DNA from 4 places in the Exiguobacterium sp. s70 genome. Region 1 is predicted to be linked to each of the others. Evidence: riboswitches for the same ligand, from Rfam matches in the RefSeq annotation. Region 1 holds a riboswitch; each other region holds the start of a gene.
The links. A riboswitch is a leader RNA that binds a small molecule or an ion and turns the genes downstream of it on or off. The one in region 1 is predicted to bind thiamine pyrophosphate.

Region 1 (5,344 bases):
ACGAGGTCGGGGAAGGTGCCCGCGTCAGTCATATCGTCGTCATGGGAATCGGGGAACCGTTCGATAACTTCGATAACTTGGTCGATTTCCTCCGTGTCGTCAAAGACGAACGCGGACTCGCCATCGCACCGCGTAAAATCAACGTGTCGACGAGCGGTCTCGCCGACAAGATTTACAAATTCGCGGACCTCGATCTTCGCATCAATTTGGCGCTGTCACTCCACGCCCCGAACGATGCGTTGCGGACGCAAATCATGAAAATCAACCGGGCGTTCCCGCTCGACAAGCTCATGCCGGCCATCCGTTATTACGTCGAGAAGACGAACAAACGCATCACGTTCGAATATATTCTCTTATCGAAAGTGAACGATTTGCCGGAGCACGCCGAGGAACTCGCCGACTTGATTGACGATATTAAAGACAAGTCATACGTCAACTTGATTCCGTACAATCCGGTCAACGAGCATATTCAGTATGAGCGGAGCACGTCTGAGGACATCATGGCGTTTTATGACGTCTTGAAGAAGCGGGGCATCAATACCGGTGTCCGTCTCGAGCACGGGACTGATATCGATGCGGCCTGTGGCCAGTTGCGCAGCAAGCATATGAATGTCGAAGGCGCAAAATGACAGAGACTCCTTGAATCTCATGATTCAAGGAGTTTTTTTGTCTTCTGCCCTAGAAGGATGCCGGCCCGGTTCAATATTTTTCTTCCGAGCGGTTGCTATTTTGGGAAATGTTGAATAGAGATTGCCCCCTCAGGGAATAGTCACTTGAAATCAATGTAGAGAGTGGAGGCAATTCAATGGAGACAGTAAACGCTGCGTTATGGATTCGAGTTCGAAATACGCTTGGGGAAGGCCCGTGTTGGGATGCGGAACTGAAACGCTTCTATTGGGTCGATATCGAGGGACATACACTTTGGTGGTACGATGAGAAGGAAGATGAATTGTCGTCGTTCGATATGGGACAACAGATCGGGTTCGCGGTCCCGAAAGTGACGGACGGCGTCGTCGTCGGCTTGAAAGACGGGATTTATGAGTGGGACGAGACGTCAAAAGAGCTCGATAAAATCGTCGAACTCGACGACCCGGAAGGAAAGCTCCGCTTCAATGACGGCAAAGCCGACCCGTACGGACGCATCTTCGCCGGCACGCTCCATCTTGAAGACGAGGCGGAACAAGCGACGCTATACCGCCTGAATCGCGACGGCACGACCGAGGTCATGTTGAGCGAGTTGACATTATCGAACGGACTGACATGGTCACCCGACCATTCGACGTTCTATCATATCGATACACCGACCGAGACGGTCCGTAAATACGCCTTTGACTTGAAGACGGGGACGCTCGGCGAAGGGGAGGCTATCATCGATTTTACCGTCGAGGAAGGATTCCCGGACGGCATGACGTCCGATGAGGAAGGGTTCTTATGGATTGCACACTTTGCCGGCGGCCGTGTCTCGCGCTGGAACCCGAAGACGGGTGAAAAAGTGCTCGAAGTGCTCGTGCCGGCCCCGAACGTCACGTCGTGTTGTTTTGTCGGCGACGACTTGAACCAACTCGCCATCACGACGGCTCGTGAAGGGATGGATGACGAGGCACTCAAAGCCCATCCGGACGCAGGGTCGGTCTTTAAAATTGATACAGACGTGAAAGGGATGCCGCTCTATCGGTTTGGACGATAAGGAGGTAAAGAGATGGTGAAGCGATTGCTCGTTCGTGCAGGCATCGGTTTGGCACTCGCGGCAGTGGCCCGGGTCGGGATCCAAAAACTATTGGATGCGAACCGGGAAGACGACCACACGTATTTGAATCCGCGCTGGGATGAGGCCCCGAGTGTCGATGCCGATAAGGATGAGGATGAGGTCGGTCTGACGCAGCTCGATTCGATTTATCGGGCCGAGTGGCAAGCGAACACGTATCCCCGCTCCGAGGCGGAACGCAAGGCGTTGGAAGAATAGGGAAAGGAACACGTCCGGGAACGGGCGTGTTTTTTTTTCTTGACAAGACAAAGGTGACCCGTCATTATCTAAAAAGTAATGATTACGATTTAGGAGTGGGGATATATGAAACGAATTCCAATCACGGTGCTGTCCGGTTATTTAGGGAGCGGCAAGACAACGTTGATGAATCATCTGTTGAACAATCGGTCCGGCAAGAAATATGCGGTCATCGTCAACGACATGAGCGAGTTGAACATCGACGAACGATTGATCGAGCAGAACGGTTTCTCGCGGACGGACGAAAAATTGGTCGAGCTATCGAACGGCTGCATCTGTTGCACGCTCCGTGAAGACCTGCTCGAAGCGGTGCAGGAGATCACGAACGACCGTGAGCTCGACGGGATTATCATCGAGTCATCTGGCATCTCAGAACCGATTCCAGTCGCCCAAACGTTTACATACGCCGATGACGCCCTTGGCATCGACTTGACGAGCCGTGTCTATATCGATGCGATGGTGACGGTCGTCGATGCGTATCGGTTCTTGAAAGATTTCAATTCGGGCGAGTCGCTCCATGAACGCAAGCAGGCCATCGATGAGACGGACGTCCGCGAAGTCGTCGACCTGCTCGTCGACCAAATCGAGTTCGCGGACATCATCGTCTTGAACAAGGCGGACCGCGTGACCGAGACGGAACTCGGTGAGATGGCCGGGCTGTTGAATGCGCTCAATCCAACCGCCAAACTGTTGACGTCAGTTTACGCGAATGTGGAATTGACGGAGCTGTTGGACGTCAATCTGTTCGATTTCGAGGAGGCGATGCACGCCGCCGGCTGGATTCAAGAACTAGAGGCCGAGACACACACACCAGAGACGGAGGAATACGGCATCAGTTCGTTCGTCTATCGCCGCCGCCGTCCGTTTCATCCGGAGCGGCTCCACGCCTGGATCGAGGCGTTCCCGGATCAAGTCGTCCGCGCCAAAGGTTTCTTATGGATCGCCTCCCGGAACGACATCGCTTGCCTGTTCTCGCAAGCGGGGTACGCCTCGACGCTCGAACACGCGGGACGTTGGCTCGCGACGCTGCCGGAGGAAGAGCGGAGTCTCATGTTCACGGCAGAACCTGAGCTCGCCGCCGACTACGTCGAGCCGTACGGGGACCGTCAGACGGAGCTCGTCTTGATCGGGCAGCGGATGGAGCGTGCGGTCATCGAGGCCGGACTCGACGCGTGTTTGTTGACGGATGAGGAGATGGCGCTCGATTGGACGACGTTGCAGGACACGCTTCCGGGGAACGGTATCGTGACTTTCACATAAACCGTTTACAAATTCGGAGCGGTCGTCTATACTTCTCGTTGCATAGATAACCGCATACATTGGACTACACTAGGGGTGCTTCGGCTGAGATGTGAGCATGACTCCAATCCCTTATGACTCGATCCGGGTAATACCGGCGTGAGGAAGTGTGGCACTTTTTCTAATGGATTATTACATTGGACGAGTGGCCGCATTCTCATGGATGCGGCTTTTTTGTGTACATACAATAAGGGGGAATAGAACATGAACAACCAATGTGGTACGAGTCCGATCGTCGGATTCCGCTTTACGCTGAGTCCAATGACATCTGATTTTGTGAGTGTCATCAAAGGGGCATTGAAAGAGACGAACTTGCAAAACGTTTGGCGGCATACCGATGACGTCTCGACGGTCATCCGGGGACGCAGTCAGCATGTGTTCGACGTGGCCAAAGCCGTCTTGTCACATGCAACGAAGACCGGGGAACATGTGTCGATGAGCGGGACGTTCTCGGTCGGGTGCCCAGGCGACACGGCAGGAGACAATCTGCTCGACGTGACGACTGATCCTGTGAATGGTCCGGTATCGACCCAGTACGTCTCTTCCCAGTTCGCCCTCTATCCGCTCGGGGACGCGAAGTATATGGACATCATCTACGAAGAAATTGCCTTTGCGAAAGAGCGTGGCGTTTTCAATGACTCGATGCATTACGCCTCGGGTATTCACGGCGACATCGAACCGGTGTTTTCATTTTACGAGGCGACGTTCGACCGCGTCCGTGCGAAGACGAGCCACGTCGTCATGACGGTCACGTTCAGCGTGAACAGCCCGTCACACGAGGGACAGCAGCATGCTTAAGTCGTGGAAGTTAAAAGAAATCGTCTTGTTGGCCATTTTATCGGTCGTGTTCGCTGTCGTCTATTTGGCGTTCGTACATGTCGGGAATCTATGGGCTGGCTTGATTGGACCGATCGCGTACGAATGGATTTTTGGGATTTGGTTCATCGTCTCGATTATTGCGGCTTATATCATCCGCCGACCTGGCGCCGCATTCTTGTCCGAAGTGCTTGCGGCGACGATTGAGATGATGATTGGTAACGCGATTGGACCTCGTATTATTTTAGTCGGGATCATTCAAGGACTTGGTGCTGAAGCGGCGTTTGCGGTCACGAGCTACAAGCGATATGACCTTTGGGTGCTCATGCTGGCCGGATTTGGTGCAGCTGCGACTAGTTTCGCGTATACGTACGTCATGGGTGGACTCGCTGCCCTCAGTCCGACATACGTGGCGACGATGTTCGCGTTACGAGCGACGAGCGGGATGCTCATTGCCGGTCTGGGAGGTAAGATTTTAAGCGACTTGTTGCTTCGGACGGGTGCGCTCGAAGGGTATGCCATCGCGCGTCAGGGACGTGTGCATGGTTGAGGCAGAACAGCTGTCATTCCGCTATCCGGAAAAACAGAGCAAAGTATTGACGGACATCACGCTTCAATTAACTGCTGGGAGGACTCTCATCACAGGGGCGAGCGGGTCGGGGAAATCGACATTGTTCTCTTTGTTGAATCGTCTGTATCCAGAGAACTGCGATGGAATCGTGACGGGCAAACTATATTTGTTTGACCGCTCTTATGATACGTATGCAGCTGGTGAGGTGAATCGTCGTGTCGGAACGGTGTTTCAAGATCCTGACAGTCAGTTCGTCATGCAGACGGTCGAGGAGGAATTGATTTTCACACTCGAAAATTTTGCCGTGGCGAGGGACGAGATGATGACGCGTGTGGCCACGATTTTAGCGGAATTGCAGTTGACCGATTATCGTGACCGAGTCATTCATGACCTTTCAGGTGGAGAAAAGCAACAAATCGCTGTCGCCTGCGCCTTGATCGGGAAGCCAGAATGGCTACTGCTCGATGAGCCGCTCGCGCACCTTGATCCCGAGACATCAACCCGTTTCGTTCAGTGGCTCGACAACGTCGCACAGACGGTAAACGTTGTCGTCATCGAACATCGACCCTTCCTATGGGGCGGGTTCTTCGACAGAGAAGTGGAACTAGTGAACGGACGCATCAACTATGATGGACCGTTCGTTGCCCGCCCGGATT
Region 2 (5,344 bases), on a different contig from region 1:
GCCTATTACAAATACGTTCATCTGTCTTCCTCCTCAAGTTGAATTCAGAGACAAGCGAAACGCCGTGTGGCCATGGCCACATCCGGTGCAGAAGCGATGGCCGAGATGACGGCGACGCCGTCCGCCCCGTCGTTCCGAATCATCGAAACGTGTTCCGGTGAGATGCCGCCAATCCCCACGATTGGCAGCTCTCGATACAAGGCTCGAACTTGGCGGATGAGAACCGTCCCGTTCACTGCCCCGGCGTCTTCTTTCGAATTCGTCGGGTAGACCGGACCGATGCCCACATAATCCGCATGCTCGATGGCCGCCGCTACTTCTTCGAGCGTATGCACCGAGACACCAAGCCATTTGTTCGGGCCGATTCGCTCACGAACGCGTGCGACCTCGGCATCATCCTGTCCGATATGCACGCCGTCGGCATCGATGCGCTCTGCTAGTTCGACGTCATCATTGATGATGAACGGAACATCGTATGAGCGGCAGAGTGTTTGCAACGCTCTCGCCATCGCTTCTTTTTTATCCCCATACAGTGCATGTTTACCTTTTTCGCGAAATTGAAAACATGTCACGCCACATTGAAGTGCCGTTTCCACCGTCTGGAGCAAGTCTTCCGCGTTCGCGGTTCCACAAATAAAGTAGAGCCGCAACTGCTCAGCGATAGTTCGTTGTGATAGATTCAAGCGTCACACCTGCCTCTCCATGTGTCGCATACGCCCAGTGATTCGTCGGTCCATGTCCGGCACCGATATCGAGTCCATGCGTGATGGCACTTTGAATGAATCGCTTGGCGGTCACCGTCGCCTCGAGGATAGAATAGCCTTTGGCCAGTTCCGCCGTGAGCGCTGCCGAGAACGTACAACCGGTGCCATGCGTGTCACTCGTCTGGATGCGCGGGGCCGACAGGAGGAACGCCTCTGACACCGTCATGACCAAATCGTCCGCAGTTGCGCCATCGAGATGTCCCCCTTTTAAAATAACGGCACGGACACCGTACGCTAACATCCGTTCTGCTGCTTCGATGCGGTCTTCAAACGTCCGAATCGTCATGCCCGTCAACACTTCCGCTTCTGGCACGTTCGGTGTGACGACGGTCGCGAGCGGCAAGAGGGATGTCTTGAGCGCTTGGACCGCCGAATCCTGAAGCAGCGAGGCCCCGCCTTTCGCAATCATGACCGGGTCAACGACGAGCCGATTGAATGTGTGACGCCGCACCCCGTCAGCGACCACCTCGATGTGCGCCGCATCGAACAACATCCCGGTCTTGCACGCCGCAATCATAAAGTCTGAACCGATTGCATCGAGTTGTTGCGTCACGAGTTCTGATGACACCGCCTCGACCCCATGCACCCCACGCGTGTTTTGGGCCGTGACAGCCGTCAAAACACTCGTCCCGAACACACCGAGCTCTTGAAACGTCTTCAAATCAGCTTGAATGCCAGCGCCACCGCCCGAATCCGAACCGGCAATCGTCAACACTTGCTGCCGTATCATGACACCACCTCGATGCGGTCACTCGGCAACTCGACCGCCGTCATCTTGCCCAGCTCATTCAAGAAGTGAACGGGGAAGTCACCCGGCCCGTCGGCCAAAGCGGTAGCGAGTTCCCCGCACCGGGCATAACCGGCGAGCGCTGTCGCCGTGGCCGTGACCGCATCCCGTTCGACCGCAAGGAACGCACCGACGACCGCACTGAGTAAACAACCGGTCCCTGTCGTCCGGGCCATCGCGCCAGTGCCGCCTTTAATTTCAATCGTCACGTCCCCGTCGCTGACGACATCCGTCTCTCCGGTCACGGCAACGACACAGGTGTAGCGCTTAGCCGCTTCACACGCGATGTGATTCAAATCAACCCGCGTTTCCCCGGCGTCCACGCCGCGTGCCGCCGCGTCGAGGCCAATCAATGTCGCGATTTCTCCGGCATTCCCACGGATGACCGTCGCACGGACAGATTGCAGAATCTCCTTGGCGACGTCGCGCCGGAATGAGGTCGCCCCGACACCAACCGGATCGAAGACGACTGGACGATCTGCTTGATTCGCCGCCTGTCCGGCTCGAATCATTGTACGTTCCGTCATTGCATCGAGCGTACCAATATTGAGCACGAGCGCATCGCTTAAAGACGCCATCTCGGCCACTTCTTCAACCGCTGACGCCATGACCGGGGCCGCCCCGATGGCGAGCAATCCGTTCGCCGAAAAGTTGGCGACGACGATGTTCGTGATGTTGTGGATGAGTGGCCGCTCGGCTCTGACTTTATCCCATAAGTCGCGCTTCATCGTGTCACCCCCGCCGGTAAATCCCACGACTCGAGCGTCCACGCCATCTCCCAAAACGCATGCTCGTAATAACAACTCTTCAAGAACAGCTGTTGATACCGGACCCGTTCTTCCGCCGTCGCCTGCCCAGCGAGCACGTCGAGCCGTTCAATCTGTTCCTCGACGAGGTCGCGGAACCATTCCGACCCGTACGTCGCAATCCACGTCGCATAAATCGGGTGGTCGGGTGTCGTGTCTTTCATGCGTTCGCCAATCTCGTAATAAACCCAATAGCACGGCAAAATTGCTGCGAGCACATCACCGAGCGTCGGACCGGCCTGTTGCATATGGAGCGCATAGGCGTAAGCCGTCGGGGCCGGCTCAAACGTCGCCCACTCCGCCTCCGTCACGTCGAGCAAGGTGAAAAACTCACGATGCAGCGCATGCTCCGCTTCGATGGTATGGAGCGCGTGCGTCAAAAAGCGGCTCGCCACTTCCATGTTCGGGGCGAGGGTCGCGCCTTTCGCCTGTACTTTTGAGAACTGATTCAAATAATACGAGTCTTGCATGACGTAATGTCGAAACTTCGCCTCGTCGAGTTCACCCGTTCCGAGCTCGCGGACGAACGGATGGTCAAAGCTGGCTTGAAACAAGGCATCGGCCTCTTGTCGTAAATGTGCGGTGAATGTCATGTTTTCTCCTCCTTTGTAATCAAAAAAGACGCCGCCTCCCATAACGGAAGCGGCGTCGGATTTACACAAAGTGTACGAAAACAATCGGTTCGCCCACTTCCCTACGCTAGCGTGAACTAGATCAGGTTCAAAGGGTCTGGACCTCGTCCATCTCAGCCGCGTCACGCGACTCCCCTAGTGGTAAACATTATGAAATTCGGTCGTCTACGACCACATCATATCAGTCTTTCTCCGTACTGAAAACCCTTTATCGTGAGAATCGCCGGTTCAACAACGTCCCCATTCGCGAGAACCGCTCGGTGCCGAGCTTGCGCCGGTTCGAGGCGGCGAACACGTAATAATCAACTTTGCCCATATAATAAATCAAACGCAGGCCGGCCAAGAAGAACGTGATCGTCGTGCTGACGGCAAAGCCGACACCGTACCAATCGATGCCGCGCGGCAAGAGCAGTAACGTGAACAACGCGTTCAACGTGAAGAACGAGATGTTGACGAACAACGCCCCGCGCCGGTCCTCGAAATAGAGCAACAACAACGTCAAGATGAGAATCATCGCATTCGCGAACGCCGCGAGCGTCGTCATCCGAAAGATTTGACCGATTTCATCCGGGACACCAATCCAACTGACGAACGCACCCGCCATCAGGATGGCGAACAGCGTCACCACGCCTTGGCTCCGCGCGAGTCGAATCAACTCATTTTTCAATACGGACGTCATCGTCTGTTTCGCCTTCTCGATTTGATGGAGTGCCCCGCCGTAGTTGATCAATCCATAAAACGTACGGTAGCGCTCATAAAACCGGGTCTCAACAGCGACGACGAACAACAGTTGCGTCGGGATAATCGTCAAGTACGACCAAAAGATGGCCGTGTCATAATACGGGTTGAACAAGAACGAGTCCGCGATGATCACACGTCCTTCACCGAACCAGATGATGAAATTCGTGACCCAAATCCCGAGCACGTACAACACGCCGATGGCGAACAAGTCTGGATAGCGGTCGAAGTACTTGAAGTACGAGAACTCTTTCACCGCGTAACGGAGCGGGAACGTCCGGAGCATCGCGAAGAACAACCCGAACAACGTCACAATCATCCCGACCGTAAAACCGAGCAACAGCTCGAGACTCGACGGGTCGACCATGAGACGGCTAATCGCATAGACGCTCCCGACCGAGATGAGTCCGCCGAGCAGGAAGCTATAGGCCACCGCTTGATAATACTTGGCGGCACTTAAAAACAAGAACATGACCCAGATGACGTTAATCGTCATGAATAAAACGAACAACGTCAGTTTGTACAGAAAATCGAGCGGCGACAATAGCCAAAAGATACTATACAGCAAGGCTGCCGCGAGAATCGTCACTTTGAGCATCCCGGTGAACACCGGGAAAATCTCATGCGCCTTCTTCTCATAAAACAAGTCCGCCACGTATCGGGTGACGACGAGCTGTTGAAAACTGAACAAGATTTGCGAGAAGATGAACGCGTACGAGACCGAGATCATGAAGAGCGTCCGTTCGGCGAGCGACAACGTCGGCATTTGGAACGCCAACCATTGAATCGTACCGACGACCAAGATGACGATCAACCACGGTCCGGACGTGACGAGGCCGGAGAACGTGTACGCCTTCAGCCGGGACGAATAGTAGTCTTCTTGGAACAACTTCTGCAACTTAAACCCGATGCCCGCCATACTGTTCCCTCCTCGCTTCATAGATAGCCTTATAGCGGTCCACGACTTGTTGGAGACGATAATATTGGCGTACCCGCTCCCGTCCGTTCTTGCCGAACCGCATTCGTTCCTGCGGGTAATCCATCATCCATTCGACTTTGTCGGCGACCGCTTCCGGATGAACCGGCGGCACGATGAAACCGGCCGGACCGAACGGGTCATCCGCTCGGCCGTATAAAAGCTCGGAACAGGCGCCGACATCGGTGGCGACCCACGGAATCCCGGCGGCCATTCCTTCGAGAATCGCGAGCGGCTGGCCTTCTGAGATGCTCGTCAAGAGCAATAAATCAAAGGTCGGCAAATACGTTTGGACGTCCACTTTCCCGGCCAGTTCGACATAATCGTTCAGTCCGCTCTGTTCGATGAGCAGACGGCATTCTTCCGCATATTCTTCATCCTCATCGAGTGGACCCATGATTGTCAGTTTGAACAGACGATGCCGCTCCTGCAAAATCTTGGCGGCGTAAATCATCGTCTTCAAGTCTTTGATGGGAACGAGGCGGACGATGGCACCGATTTGAAAGAGGTCGTGCTCCGGACGATCGACCGTCGCCTGAATTTGTCGGTCGGCAATCCCATTGGCGATAATTTTCGTCTTCTCGCTCGGGGCGCCGATCCATTCCTGATATTCGCGATTCCGCTCGAACAAGGTGATAATC
Region 3 (5,344 bases), on a different contig from region 1:
GATGCCCCCGGCGGACTCGGCACATTGTTCGCCTTCCTCGCCGCCATCGGGTTGACCGTCTATGGCGTGCATCGATGGCTGCGTCGTCGACGGTGGGAAAGATTCACGTTCTCGTCTAGGCCGGATGCTCCGGTGCCACTGTCCCTCAACGCGGACGCCTCGATCGAGGCACAGACGTTCCCGCTGCTCACGAATATCGAACTGAGAGATTGGCTCATCACGTTCAACGCCTCACTCGCCCCTGAGCTAAAGCTTCAGACGAATGAGACGCTCATCGACTGGTTCGAGCGCATCGAACTGACGGACATCGACGCCTCGCTCTATCATCTGATTCGCTATGGGGCCGCATCCGAGCATGACATCCCGGTCGAGCAGCAACAAAGGTTTCACGAGGCACTCGACCGCTACTTACAGCGACACCCCTGAACGAGAAAGTACCCAGGTTCTCACAAAGACGTAAACGTGCTACGCTCATTGATAATAGGGAAAAAATGTAACTTTCTTAGGAGGTTTGATTAATGAGACGCCTAGGCTTGCTCGGATTCAGTGTGTTCTTGCTTACCGGATGCACGGATCCAGTCGAGAAACCAATCGTCCCGGCTGATACAAACGAGCCATCGTCCGAAGAAATCACCACATGGACGCGCGAAGACTTCAAGGACGTGTTCGACCAATACGAAAAAGTCCCGCCGCTCTTGAAGGCCCTCGAGAACGATGGAATCACCCCGTTCCGCGAGACGTTCGAGCACGTCGTCATCGCCGGCGACGGCATCCATCATACATACGCCGATATCCATCCGTTCAAACTCGATGACGGCACATACGCCACCGTCTATGAGAGTGAAAATGGAGACATCGCCAACGGTTCCGAATCGGTCGCGCCGCTGTTTTGGCAAGAAGCGTCGTTCCTTCAATTCGTCGAAGAGATTGAGAAACGAAAATACGGAACGAGTGCCCCCCCGACGGACGTCGTTTTGACACAAGACGAGTTCCAGGCGCTCTATAACCGCCACGCCTATACGTCCGCGCTCATCGTCGAGCTCGACGAATGGGGCGTACAAGTGGCGCGCGACCCGCTCAAAGATGTCATCATCGCTGGGAACGGGGTCAAGGAAGTGAAAGCCGACTTGATCGTCTTTGAAGTCGAGGGTGGCTACGCAATCGTCTACGACCGAGACGGTGAGATTTTCAAAGGTCCGGAGTCGATTGCTCCGCTGTTTTGGAGCGAGACGGATTATGAAAACCTACTCGAGAAACATGAATGACTTATCGGAAGCGTCGTTTCAAGTCCCGGTACTCGAGTAGCAAATTGAGCCATTGCGCCGGCTTATCGCTCGACTCAGCTACATCGTACCGGTATCTCGTCACATACACATGCCACGACAAGGCACGATAGACGCAACCGAGCTCCTCGGCGATCAGTAGATGACGCCAAAGTACGTCCTTGGGTGCGACGCCGCTCCACGCTTCCAAGTAAACCGTACGCATCGTTTGAATCTGTTTATACCAGGCAACCTCGTCTTCTTCCGGCAATAAGTCGTACAGCGCGTTCCAAAACACGCGCACGCTGAAAAACGGATGCGTGACGGTCGCGTCGCCCCAGTCGAGGATACACAAATCATTCGTCCGTTCCCGCCAGAAGATGTTGCCGCCGTGCAAATCACCGTGCTCAAGACTCATCGGCATCCCGGTCGCCAGCTCATCGCACATGGCAATCAATTCATCTTGAAGCGCGAGCACGGCCTCGGCTTTGTATTGCTCGAGCCCGGCGCAGAGCTCAGGTAAATACGTGCGAATTTCGCCCTTCAACTTGGCCGGTCGGCGGTCCGGGATGCCGTAAGACAAGTAGGTCTCGATCTGGTCGATCTCCTGTCGCTGCAGCTGTGCGTATTGACGCAACGCCGCTTCGTATCGACTCACGTCCGGTCGTTCACGTAACGCGTCTCCGCCGATGTCTCGCATGAGCAACCAGTTCCGGGCTGAATCGATGGCGATGACGTCAGGCACGAAATCAGGATACCGCTCGGCAAGAAACGCCGACAATCCGGCCTCGCCGCGGCTGATATCGGTCACCGCTTTGGCGTAGTAACGTTCCTCATTGAGCGCGCCAACAAGCAAGTACGTCAAATCGGTATCTTTGATCACGTGCCACCTCGCATTCGGCACGTTTGCCTCAATCCATCGTTCGAACCGTTCACGAAACGCTCGGTCACGCCATGGAATTGCCTGACTCATCCTGTTCACCCTTTCTTTCATCATCTCCTAGGAGGAAACGATATGGACGTTGTGTATTACTCATACCCGGTCGATGCCATCTTGTATATGTATTTAGGGGCGACGGCCGTCGTCAGTGTCCTCATCGGGCTACTCGTCTGGCGTCTGTTCAAGCGCCGGGACATCGGCTTTTGGACAACGCTTGTCATCAGCTTCATCGGGCTGTCGTTCGCGCTCGTCTGGTTTCAAAACGCTTCCGTCGCCGTGTTCATGGGGACACTCCCATGGTTAATCAATCTCGTCTTCTCCCTTTTGTTATACGGCCTGTTCGTCGGCACAATCTATGTCACGTTCCGACCAAGAAAGCTCGACCGCATCAAATGACGGTATGCTATACTTAACGTAATAAACGACCACTAGGGGAGCCTTCGGGCTGAGACGGCATGCGCCGGACCCTTCGAACCTGATCTGGCTCATACCAGCGTAGGGAAGTGGTGTGGGATTCGTCTGTCTTTCCACGCCACTTTTCCACTTGGAGAAGTGGCGTTTTCATTTCGAAAGGAGACTTATTCATGCGAATTCAACAACTCACTTGGATGGCGATGCTCGTCGCCATCGCCGTCATCGGTTCTCTGTTCATCTCGATTCCGACCGGTGTCGCCCGTGCTTATCCGATTCAACATATGGTGAACGTTATCGCCGCCGTCACCGTCGGACCGATCGGGGCCGTGCTCGTCGCGTTCGTGACCGGACTCGTCCGTGTCATGACCGGTACTGGATCGCTCCTCGCGTTCCCTGGTGGTATGATTGGCGCACTGCTCGCCGGTATCTTTTATATGAGGACGAACCGCGTAGCCTTCGCCGCATGTGGTGAAGTCATCGGGACCGGCCTTATCGCTTCGCTCGTCGCCGTCCCGTATGCCAAGTTATTGATGGGGAGCGAGTTCGGGGCGCTGTTCTTCTTCCCAGCTTTCCTTGCTTCGAGTGTGACGGGGGCCGTGCTCGGCTGGATTGTTTTGGCTCGGGTCAAGCAATTGCGACCGCTCACGGCGAAGCGATAAATACTTCCCTCCCACCGATAGTAAATGGTAAAATCAGGATATCAGATATTAGGAGGTAATTTCTTGAATCGATTGACGCTATTATTGGCGGCTACCGCCTGCCTGTTCATGTCTGGTCTGTTGTACACACTTGAACGGATTGCCACGTATACACGGTGGAACGCTCAAATCGCAACGGGTACATTCTCGAGCGAGCCGATGTTCGTCGATGTTCTGCTCCAAAACGTGTTCATCTCGATTTTCGGAGTGGCTGCTATCGTTCTCTTTTTCAAAGCGGGCAGTGCTGTTCAAGGCTCAACGACGACGAAAACAGGGACGGCCGACTTATGACGGCTGTCCCTGTTTGACGTGATACACCCAAATCTCTTCCCCGTTCGCCTCATCAATCAGGCCACTGTCGACGAATCCCCCCTTCGCATAGAACCGTTTCGACGGTTCGTTCATCGGATGCAGACTGAGGATGAGGTCATCGACATCGAAGCGTTCTTGCATCCACTGAATCGTAAGTTGTAAACATGTTGAACCGATGCCTTTCCCTTGCTCTGTCACATCGATCATAAATCGATCGAGCCAGATGTAACGCTCCACCTTGTTCTCGGCCCCAATCATCATGAAGCCGACGGGATGCTCATCGCGACAAAGCGCATAGCACTGCCACGCATATTTGACATCGGTTTCCATCTCGCGAAGCGATTCGGCGTTTGTTTCGATAAAGCGAGCTTGGTCAGAAGCGACGGTCAAGGCGACAACAGCCTCCCGGTTCGTGTCATCGACAAGTTGAATCGTCAGCGTATCGGCAGCCATCGGCGCACCTCTTCCATGTCCAGTCCGCGCTTCGGCAAAATATAGGCGCTGACCGAGGAGTTGTATAGATACACATAATCGTCCTCCTCGACGACTTCCTTGATTCCTGCCCATGACACACGCGTCTCGCCGAACTCATTTAAATCGCGCAGACCAGTCTCCTCCAAATCCATCGTGTGGGGGCCAATCATGCCTTCGTTGCTGCGTTCGTCGATGAGACGCCGCGTCTGCTTCTGGACATGCTGTTCAAAGTATTTCGGATAATACAGGAACCAAAGAATACTCGCGACCCCGTATATGCCATATAGCCACCAGTCCGTCTCTTGGAGCCACGTCGCCAGCACGAAAGCAGCGCCTAAAAAGATAAGTGGTCCGATGATTCGCTGTAAGAGGATCATCCGCTTTCCTGTTTTCGAACGTTTAATATGGCTCAAGTTGAACCGGATATAGTCGTCTTCTGTCAATTCGTATTGGATTTTCATCATCATTCCCTCCTCGGTGTCCTATACGTCTCACGTGAAGAAAAGTTCCGTTCAGAACGTTGATTGGATAAACTAAAAGAAAGGAGTGACATCATGAAACAAATCCACCATCTCTGCATCCAAACGCCCGACTATGAGGCATCCAAACGATTTTATGAGGCGCTCGGCTTCGAGCTCGTTCAGGAGTCGCCCGACTTTCATACGCGCGCGTTCAATAGCTGGCTTAAACTCGGTGATTTTTATATCGAGCTCCAAACGGCGAAAGTCGATGAGACGTTGTCACCGTATTCGAAGCATGTGGCCGGCCCGGTCCACTTCGCGCTTTATGTCGATGACCTCGAAGCGGAAGTGAGACGGCTAGAATCACTTGGCGTGACGTTCCTACCAAAGCACGGCGGGAACATCTACTTCGTCGTTGACGGTCATTTGAGTAAATTAAAAGCCCCGGAAGGCACGATTATCGAGCTCCGGGACACGTTTGTCATCAAGTGAGGCGCTGCCTCGCTTTTTTTATTGCCAAAATCGCACACCCTCATGTTTTTCGCCGTCTTCGAACAGGTACATGACAGAGAACACACTTTGTCCGTAACGTTTGGAGGCCTTTCATGAAATATCTCGATTATTGGAGTTACTTATCGCTCTCCCTCGCCAAGCTGTTCCTATTCAGTCTGTTGACGGCGAGCGCGTTCGACCTGCGCTTTTTGTTCATCAATCTAGCGACCATCTTGATGATGACGAGTTGGGCGCTACTCATAAAACAACAGACGCGCCGCTGGATTTTGT
Region 4 (5,344 bases), on a different contig from region 1:
CTCACGATGAGATTTTAAACCGAACCGTCGCCATCAAGGTGTTGCGATCTGAATTCTCGCATAACGAACAATTTATACGCCGGTTCGAACGGGAAGCCCACGCGGCGACTAGTCTGAACCATCCGAATATCGTCGCCATCTACGACGTCGGAGACGAGCGTGACATCTATTACATCGTCATGGAACACGTCGATGGGATGACGCTCAAACAATATTTGCAAGAAGAGTACATATCTGTCGACGAGGCGCTTCGCATCATGGGACAGATTTGTGATGCCATCGACCATGCCCATGCGAATCGAATCATTCATCGGGACATCAAACCGCAAAACATGATGATCGATCAGAGCGGCAACGTCAAAGTGACGGACTTTGGGATTGCGGTGGCCATGTCGAACGCGACGCTGACCCATACGATGTCAGTGCTCGGCTCGGTCCATTACTTTTCTCCAGAACAGGCGCGCGGAAAGTTCGCCGATGAGAAGTCAGATATTTATTCACTCGGTGCCGTCCTGTATGAACTCGTGACCGGACGCGTTCCGTTCATCGGCGAGACGCCAGTCGCCGTCGCACTTCAACATTTGCAAGACGACCCGATTCGACCGATGGATTTGAACCCGAACATCCCGCAAGCGCTTGAGAACTGCATCATGCAGGCGCTGGCGAAATCACCGGGCGCCCGTCACACATCGGTCGCCGCCTTTAAGAAGGATTGCATGACGGCGCTCGACCCGGAACGTGCGAACGAACCGAAACGCCTCAGTACGGAACAGGACGCATTCGATCAGACGCTCGTCATGTCACCGGTCGTCCCGGACGAACCGAACGTCAAAGAGACACCGGAACAACCGGTCGCACCGAGCGAACCTGAGACAGTGAAATCGAAGCCGAAACGGAAGAAGAAGTGGTGGCTTTGGCTCCTACTCCTCTTCTTGTTGATTGGCGGCGGAATCGGGGCATATGTCATCGCCGATGAGATGTCCCGTGCCGTCGTGCCAGACGTCGTCGGGATGACGAACGACGAAGCGACGACCGAACTCGAAACAGCCGGTTTTGTCGTCGAAGCGACAGAGCGGGCGAGCGATAACATCGCCGCTGGCGACGTCATTTCGCAGACACCGCAAGCCGGTCGGAAACCGAAACGCGGAACGACCGTGACGATTGTCGTGTCGGCCGGGAAAGAGACGGTCGCGATGCCGGACGTCGAAGGATTGTCTCAGTCGGCGGCCGAGCGGACGCTCAAAGACCTCGACTTTGCGGATATCGAAATTCAATCCGAGGCGTCGGAGACGGTCGATAGCGGCGATGTCATCTCCCAGTCGATTGCTCCGGACAACGAGGTCGTCCCGTCTGAAGAGACGGTGACGCTCGTCGTCTCGACCGGTAGCAATAAAGTCGAACTCGCCAATTTAGCCGGGTATACGTTTGAGGAAGCGACGACGTACGCCGAACAGAATAGCTTGAAAATCGTCAAACGAGACGAGTATTCAACGAGCGTGCCCGCCAACCAAATCATTCGTCAGTTACCGACGGCCGGAACAGCCGTCGACCCGGGGACGGAATTGACCGTCATCGTGTCGCAAGGGGTCGAACCGACCGACGTCTCGATTGAACGGGAAGTCAACGTCGAAATCGATCCGCCTGCTGAAGGCGAAGAACCTGTGGCACTCGAGGTCGTCATTCGGACGGTAGACGCCCGTGGCGAAGTCGAAGTGTTGCGTGATAAGATAACGGAGACGACGACTTACTCGTATACGCTCGTCATTGCACCGGACGAAGTCGGAACCGCGACGATCGAAGTCGACGGGGAAGTCGTCCGGACGGATACGGTGACGTACGCACAAGCAAAAGATTCACAATGAAGAGGTGGCGCGCGCGTCGCCTCTTTTTCTAAGGAGGTCATAGGATGAAAGGTACGATTATTCGATTACAAGGCGGGTTTTATGATGTCATGACGGAAGAGAAACAAGAGATCCGTTGTCGCGCCCGCGGCAATTTCCGCAACCGGAACATCTCGCCGGTCGTCGGCGACGATGTCGATATTCAAGACCAAGGGGACGGCACAGGCTATATCTTGGCCGTCGATGAGCGGTCGAACCATCTCGTCCGCCCGCCGATCGCTAACATCGATCAAGCGTTCTTGCTGTTCTCGGTCAAGGAACCGGCATTCTCGTTCCATCTGCTCGACCGTTTCCTCGTCTTAATCGAATCGAAGCAAGTCCATCCGATTATTGTCTTAACGAAAATGGACTTGTTGACGGAGTCGGAACTCGAAACGATTCAAGCGGCAGCGGCCTTATATCGGTCAATCGGCTATGAGGTCATCGAGACGTCGACGGAGACCGGGTCGGGGATTGAACAAATTCGTGGGTCGTTTAAAGAGAAGACGAGCGTGTTTGCCGGACAGACCGGAGTCGGCAAGAGTTCGCTCTTGAACGCGGTCGCGCCGGAACTAGAACTCGCGACCGGGAAAATCTCGAAGTCGCTCGGCCGAGGCAAGCACACGACGCGTCACGTCACGCTCATCACGCTCGCTGACGGGCTCGTCGCTGACACGCCTGGTTTCTCAAGCCTCGAGTTCCCAGAAGAACTCGAAGTCGAGGAGATGCGCTGGTGCTTCCCTGAGTTCGTCGAGCGGCACGACGACTGTAAGTTCCGAGGCTGTGCCCATTTGAACGAACCGGGTTGTGCCGTCAAAGCGGCCGTCGAGGCGGGAGAAATCGCTTCCACCCGTTATGAGAATTATGTTACGTTTATGGCAGAGTTAAACGATAGACAACGGAGGTACTGACATGATTAAAATTGCACCCTCGATTTTAGCGGCGGACTTCGCCAACCTAGAGGCAGAAGTGAAGGCGGTCCAAGAGGCCGGCGCGGATTATATCCATTTTGACGTCATGGACGGTCAATTCGTCCCGAACATCTCGATCGGTCTCCCGGTGCTCGCGAGCTTACGGAAGAAGTCGGACATGGTGTTAGACGTCCACTTGATGATCGACCAACCGGAGCGCTTCGTCGAAGACTTCATCAAGGCGGGAGCGGACATCGTCACCGTCCACGTCGAAGCGACGAACCATTTGCATCGCGTGCTTCAACAAATTAAGGCGGCCGGAGCCAAGTGTGGCGTCGTTCTCAACCCGCATACGCCGCTGTCATTGATTGAACACGTGCTCGGTGACGTCGACATGGTACTTCTCATGACGGTGAACCCTGGCTTTGGGGGTCAGAAGTTCATCGAATCGGTCGTGCCGAAAATCGCGGCGTTGAACGAGATGCGCCAAGCGCGCCGTCTCGACTTTGAAATCGAGATTGACGGCGGCGTCAACGCGGAGACTGCGAAATTATGTATCGATGCCGGTGCTGACGTGCTCGTGGCCGGCTCGGCCATCTATAACGAGCCGAGCTATAAAGATGCAATCGATAGCATTCGCAACGCATCTCGTGTATAATCGTCCATAGAACAACAAATATTGTCGCAAGGGGTGTCACATTCTGTGGCTGAGAGGCATACGCTAACCCTTTGAACCTGTTCCGTTCACACGGACGTAGGGATGTGGCGAAAATGCACGTTGCTACTCGATAGCAGCATGGCGTTTACGTCATGCTGCTTTTTGTCGTTCGCTCATATTTTAAGGAGGGAAATAGATGAAACAACGTTTAAAATTACAGGCGCTCATTGAAATCTCATTGTTCGCCGCACTCGGTTTGATTTTTGATTTGCTCATCCCGTTCCGGATGCCGCAAGGCGGGTCAATCAGCTTGGCGATGTTGCCGATTTTCGTCATGGCGTATCGTCACGGTTTGAAAGGCGGACTTGCGACCGGTGCACTTGTCGGAACGCTGCAACTGCTGTTCGGGGCCTATATCTTCACGCCTGTCCAGTTCCTGCTCGACTACACGTTCGCTTACGGTGTCGTCGGGATGGCGGGACTGTTTGCTGGTCAAGTGAAACGAGCCGCCAAGGATGAGGCGAAAAAGACGCTCGTCGTTTATTTGGTGCTCGGCGCGCTCCTCGGTTCACTGCTTCGTTACGGCGCCCACGTCTTGTCGGGGATCGTCTTCTTCGCCGAATACGCGGAAGGTCCGGTCGTCGCCTACTCGTTCGCCTATAACATGACGTACATGCTCCCGTCCTTCCTCGTGTCGGCCGTCGTCCTCGTCCTCTTGTTCGTCTCGGCGCCGCGCTTCGCGACGCTCGCGACCCGGGACGTCCGCTAATGCGGGTGTTGATTGTGGCGGCCAGCCCGGAACCAATCTCGGGACTCCCGCGTGACGTCGATTACATCATCGGCGTCGATGGGGGGTACGAGACACTGTTGAACCACGGGCTGAACCCAGATCTCGTCGTCGGCGATTTCGACTCCTTCACGGGCGAAGTGCCGATCGACGCCGTCCGCTATCCATCTGAGAAAGATGTGACCGACCTCGAGATCGCTCTCGAGGCGGCACGGGGGCATAGCGCGACGGAGATGATTGTCTACGGTGCGCTCGGCGGCCGGCTCGATATGACGCTCAGCAATATCGGTCTGCTCGAGGCGTATCCGGAGATGCGTCTCGTCACGGCAGGGCAGACGGTACGACTCGTCGGGTCGGGACGCTATGAACTCCCGCGTCAAGACGGTCACTATTTGTCGCTCATCCCATGGAAGCAGGCGAACGTGACCATCCGCGGCGTCAAATATCCGCTCGACCGTCACGATGTCGTCAGCCATGAGGCGCTCACCATCTCGAACGAATGGGACGATGAAGCGGCGGATTTGATCGTGCACGAAGGCATGGTGCTCGTGCTGTATGTCAAAAAATGAACACAAAAAAATCCCATCGGCGAATGCCGCTGGGATTTATTTCGTTCGTGTATAAAAATTATACGCGTTCAACGAGACCTGATTTAAGAGCGCGAGCTGAAACCCAAACTCGTTTAGGTTTACCGTCAACGAGAATACGAACTTTTTGTACGTTTACACCCCAAGTGCGTTTTGTCTTGTTGAGTGCGTGCGAACGGTTGTTACCTGATTTAGGTGATTTACCTGTTACGTAGCATTTACGTGCCATGCGTTTCCCCTCCTTTTTTATGTGGGTTCGTCCTAATAGACACTCGTTTATATTAGCACGGGTTTTTTCACGATGCAACTAGAAAATCATAGGATGACAAGAAAAAAACTTGACATTACTGGAAAGGATTTTAATAATGAATGAGGGTTACGGCTACAATTGACCGAGTTTATGGAGCAGGTTCTTTTAATAACTAGGTACTTATTGTAGAATGTAGTGAAGGAATCATTCCGAATAAAGGAGGCTACTCCATATGGCAATTGAAATGAAGACAACATATGGCAATATTGAC

Region 2: linked by a shared signal. The riboswitch ahead of tenA (thiaminase II) and the one ahead of KNP84_RS10785 (Ykof family thiamine-binding protein) in region 1 are both predicted to bind thiamine pyrophosphate.
Region 3: linked by a shared signal. The riboswitch ahead of thiW (energy coupling factor transporter S component ThiW) and the one ahead of KNP84_RS10785 (Ykof family thiamine-binding protein) in region 1 are both predicted to bind thiamine pyrophosphate.
Region 4: linked by a shared signal. The riboswitch ahead of thiT (energy-coupled thiamine transporter ThiT) and the one ahead of KNP84_RS10785 (Ykof family thiamine-binding protein) in region 1 are both predicted to bind thiamine pyrophosphate.

The regions. Positions count from the first base shown of each region.
Region 1 is NZ_JACSLV010000004.1:107,745-113,088, forward strand. Features, by position in the region: gene rlmN (dual-specificity RNA methyltransferase RlmN) at 1-629, shown strand, start outside; gene KNP84_RS10770 (SMP-30/gluconolactonase/LRE family protein) at 806-1,687, shown strand; gene KNP84_RS10775 (hypothetical protein) at 1,700-1,963, shown strand; gene KNP84_RS10780 (GTP-binding protein) at 2,069-3,262, shown strand; TPP riboswitch at 3,324-3,424, shown strand; gene KNP84_RS10785 (Ykof family thiamine-binding protein) at 3,506-4,099, shown strand; gene KNP84_RS10790 (ECF transporter S component) at 4,092-4,667, shown strand; gene KNP84_RS10795 (ABC transporter ATP-binding protein) at 4,660-5,344, shown strand, end outside.
Region 2 is NZ_JACSLV010000006.1:58,125-63,468, reverse strand. Features, by position in the region: gene KNP84_RS12925 (SDR family oxidoreductase) at 1-21, opposite strand, end outside; gene thiE (thiamine phosphate synthase) at 45-683, opposite strand; gene thiD (bifunctional hydroxymethylpyrimidine kinase/phosphomethylpyrimidine kinase) at 655-1,491, opposite strand; gene thiM (hydroxyethylthiazole kinase) at 1,491-2,279, opposite strand; gene tenA (thiaminase II) at 2,276-2,950, opposite strand; TPP riboswitch at 3,032-3,136, opposite strand; gene pelG (exopolysaccharide Pel transporter PelG) at 3,198-4,646, opposite strand; gene pelF (GT4 family glycosyltransferase PelF) at 4,627-5,344, opposite strand, start outside.
Region 3 is NZ_JACSLV010000006.1:13,816-19,159, reverse strand. Features, by position in the region: gene KNP84_RS12640 (hypothetical protein) at 1-426, shown strand, start outside; gene KNP84_RS12635 (hypothetical protein) at 519-1,265, shown strand; gene KNP84_RS12630 (aminoglycoside phosphotransferase family protein) at 1,267-2,235, opposite strand; gene KNP84_RS12625 (hypothetical protein) at 2,278-2,598, shown strand; TPP riboswitch at 2,623-2,721, shown strand; gene thiW (energy coupling factor transporter S component ThiW) at 2,787-3,275, shown strand; gene KNP84_RS12615 (hypothetical protein) at 3,339-3,605, shown strand; gene KNP84_RS12610 (GNAT family N-acetyltransferase) at 3,600-4,079, opposite strand; gene KNP84_RS12605 (YcxB family protein) at 4,061-4,561, opposite strand; gene KNP84_RS12600 (VOC family protein) at 4,655-5,053, shown strand; gene KNP84_RS12595 (LTA synthase family protein) at 5,167-5,344, shown strand, end outside.
Region 4 is NZ_JACSLV010000002.1:437,349-442,692, forward strand. Features, by position in the region: gene pknB (Stk1 family PASTA domain-containing Ser/Thr kinase) at 1-1,862, shown strand, start outside; gene rsgA (ribosome small subunit-dependent GTPase A) at 1,907-2,791, shown strand; gene rpe (ribulose-phosphate 3-epimerase) at 2,793-3,449, shown strand; TPP riboswitch at 3,469-3,569, shown strand; gene thiT (energy-coupled thiamine transporter ThiT) at 3,646-4,218, shown strand; gene KNP84_RS06920 (thiamine diphosphokinase) at 4,218-4,805, shown strand; gene rpmB (50S ribosomal protein L28) at 4,864-5,052, opposite strand; gene KNP84_RS06930 (Asp23/Gls24 family envelope stress response protein) at 5,306-5,344, shown strand, end outside.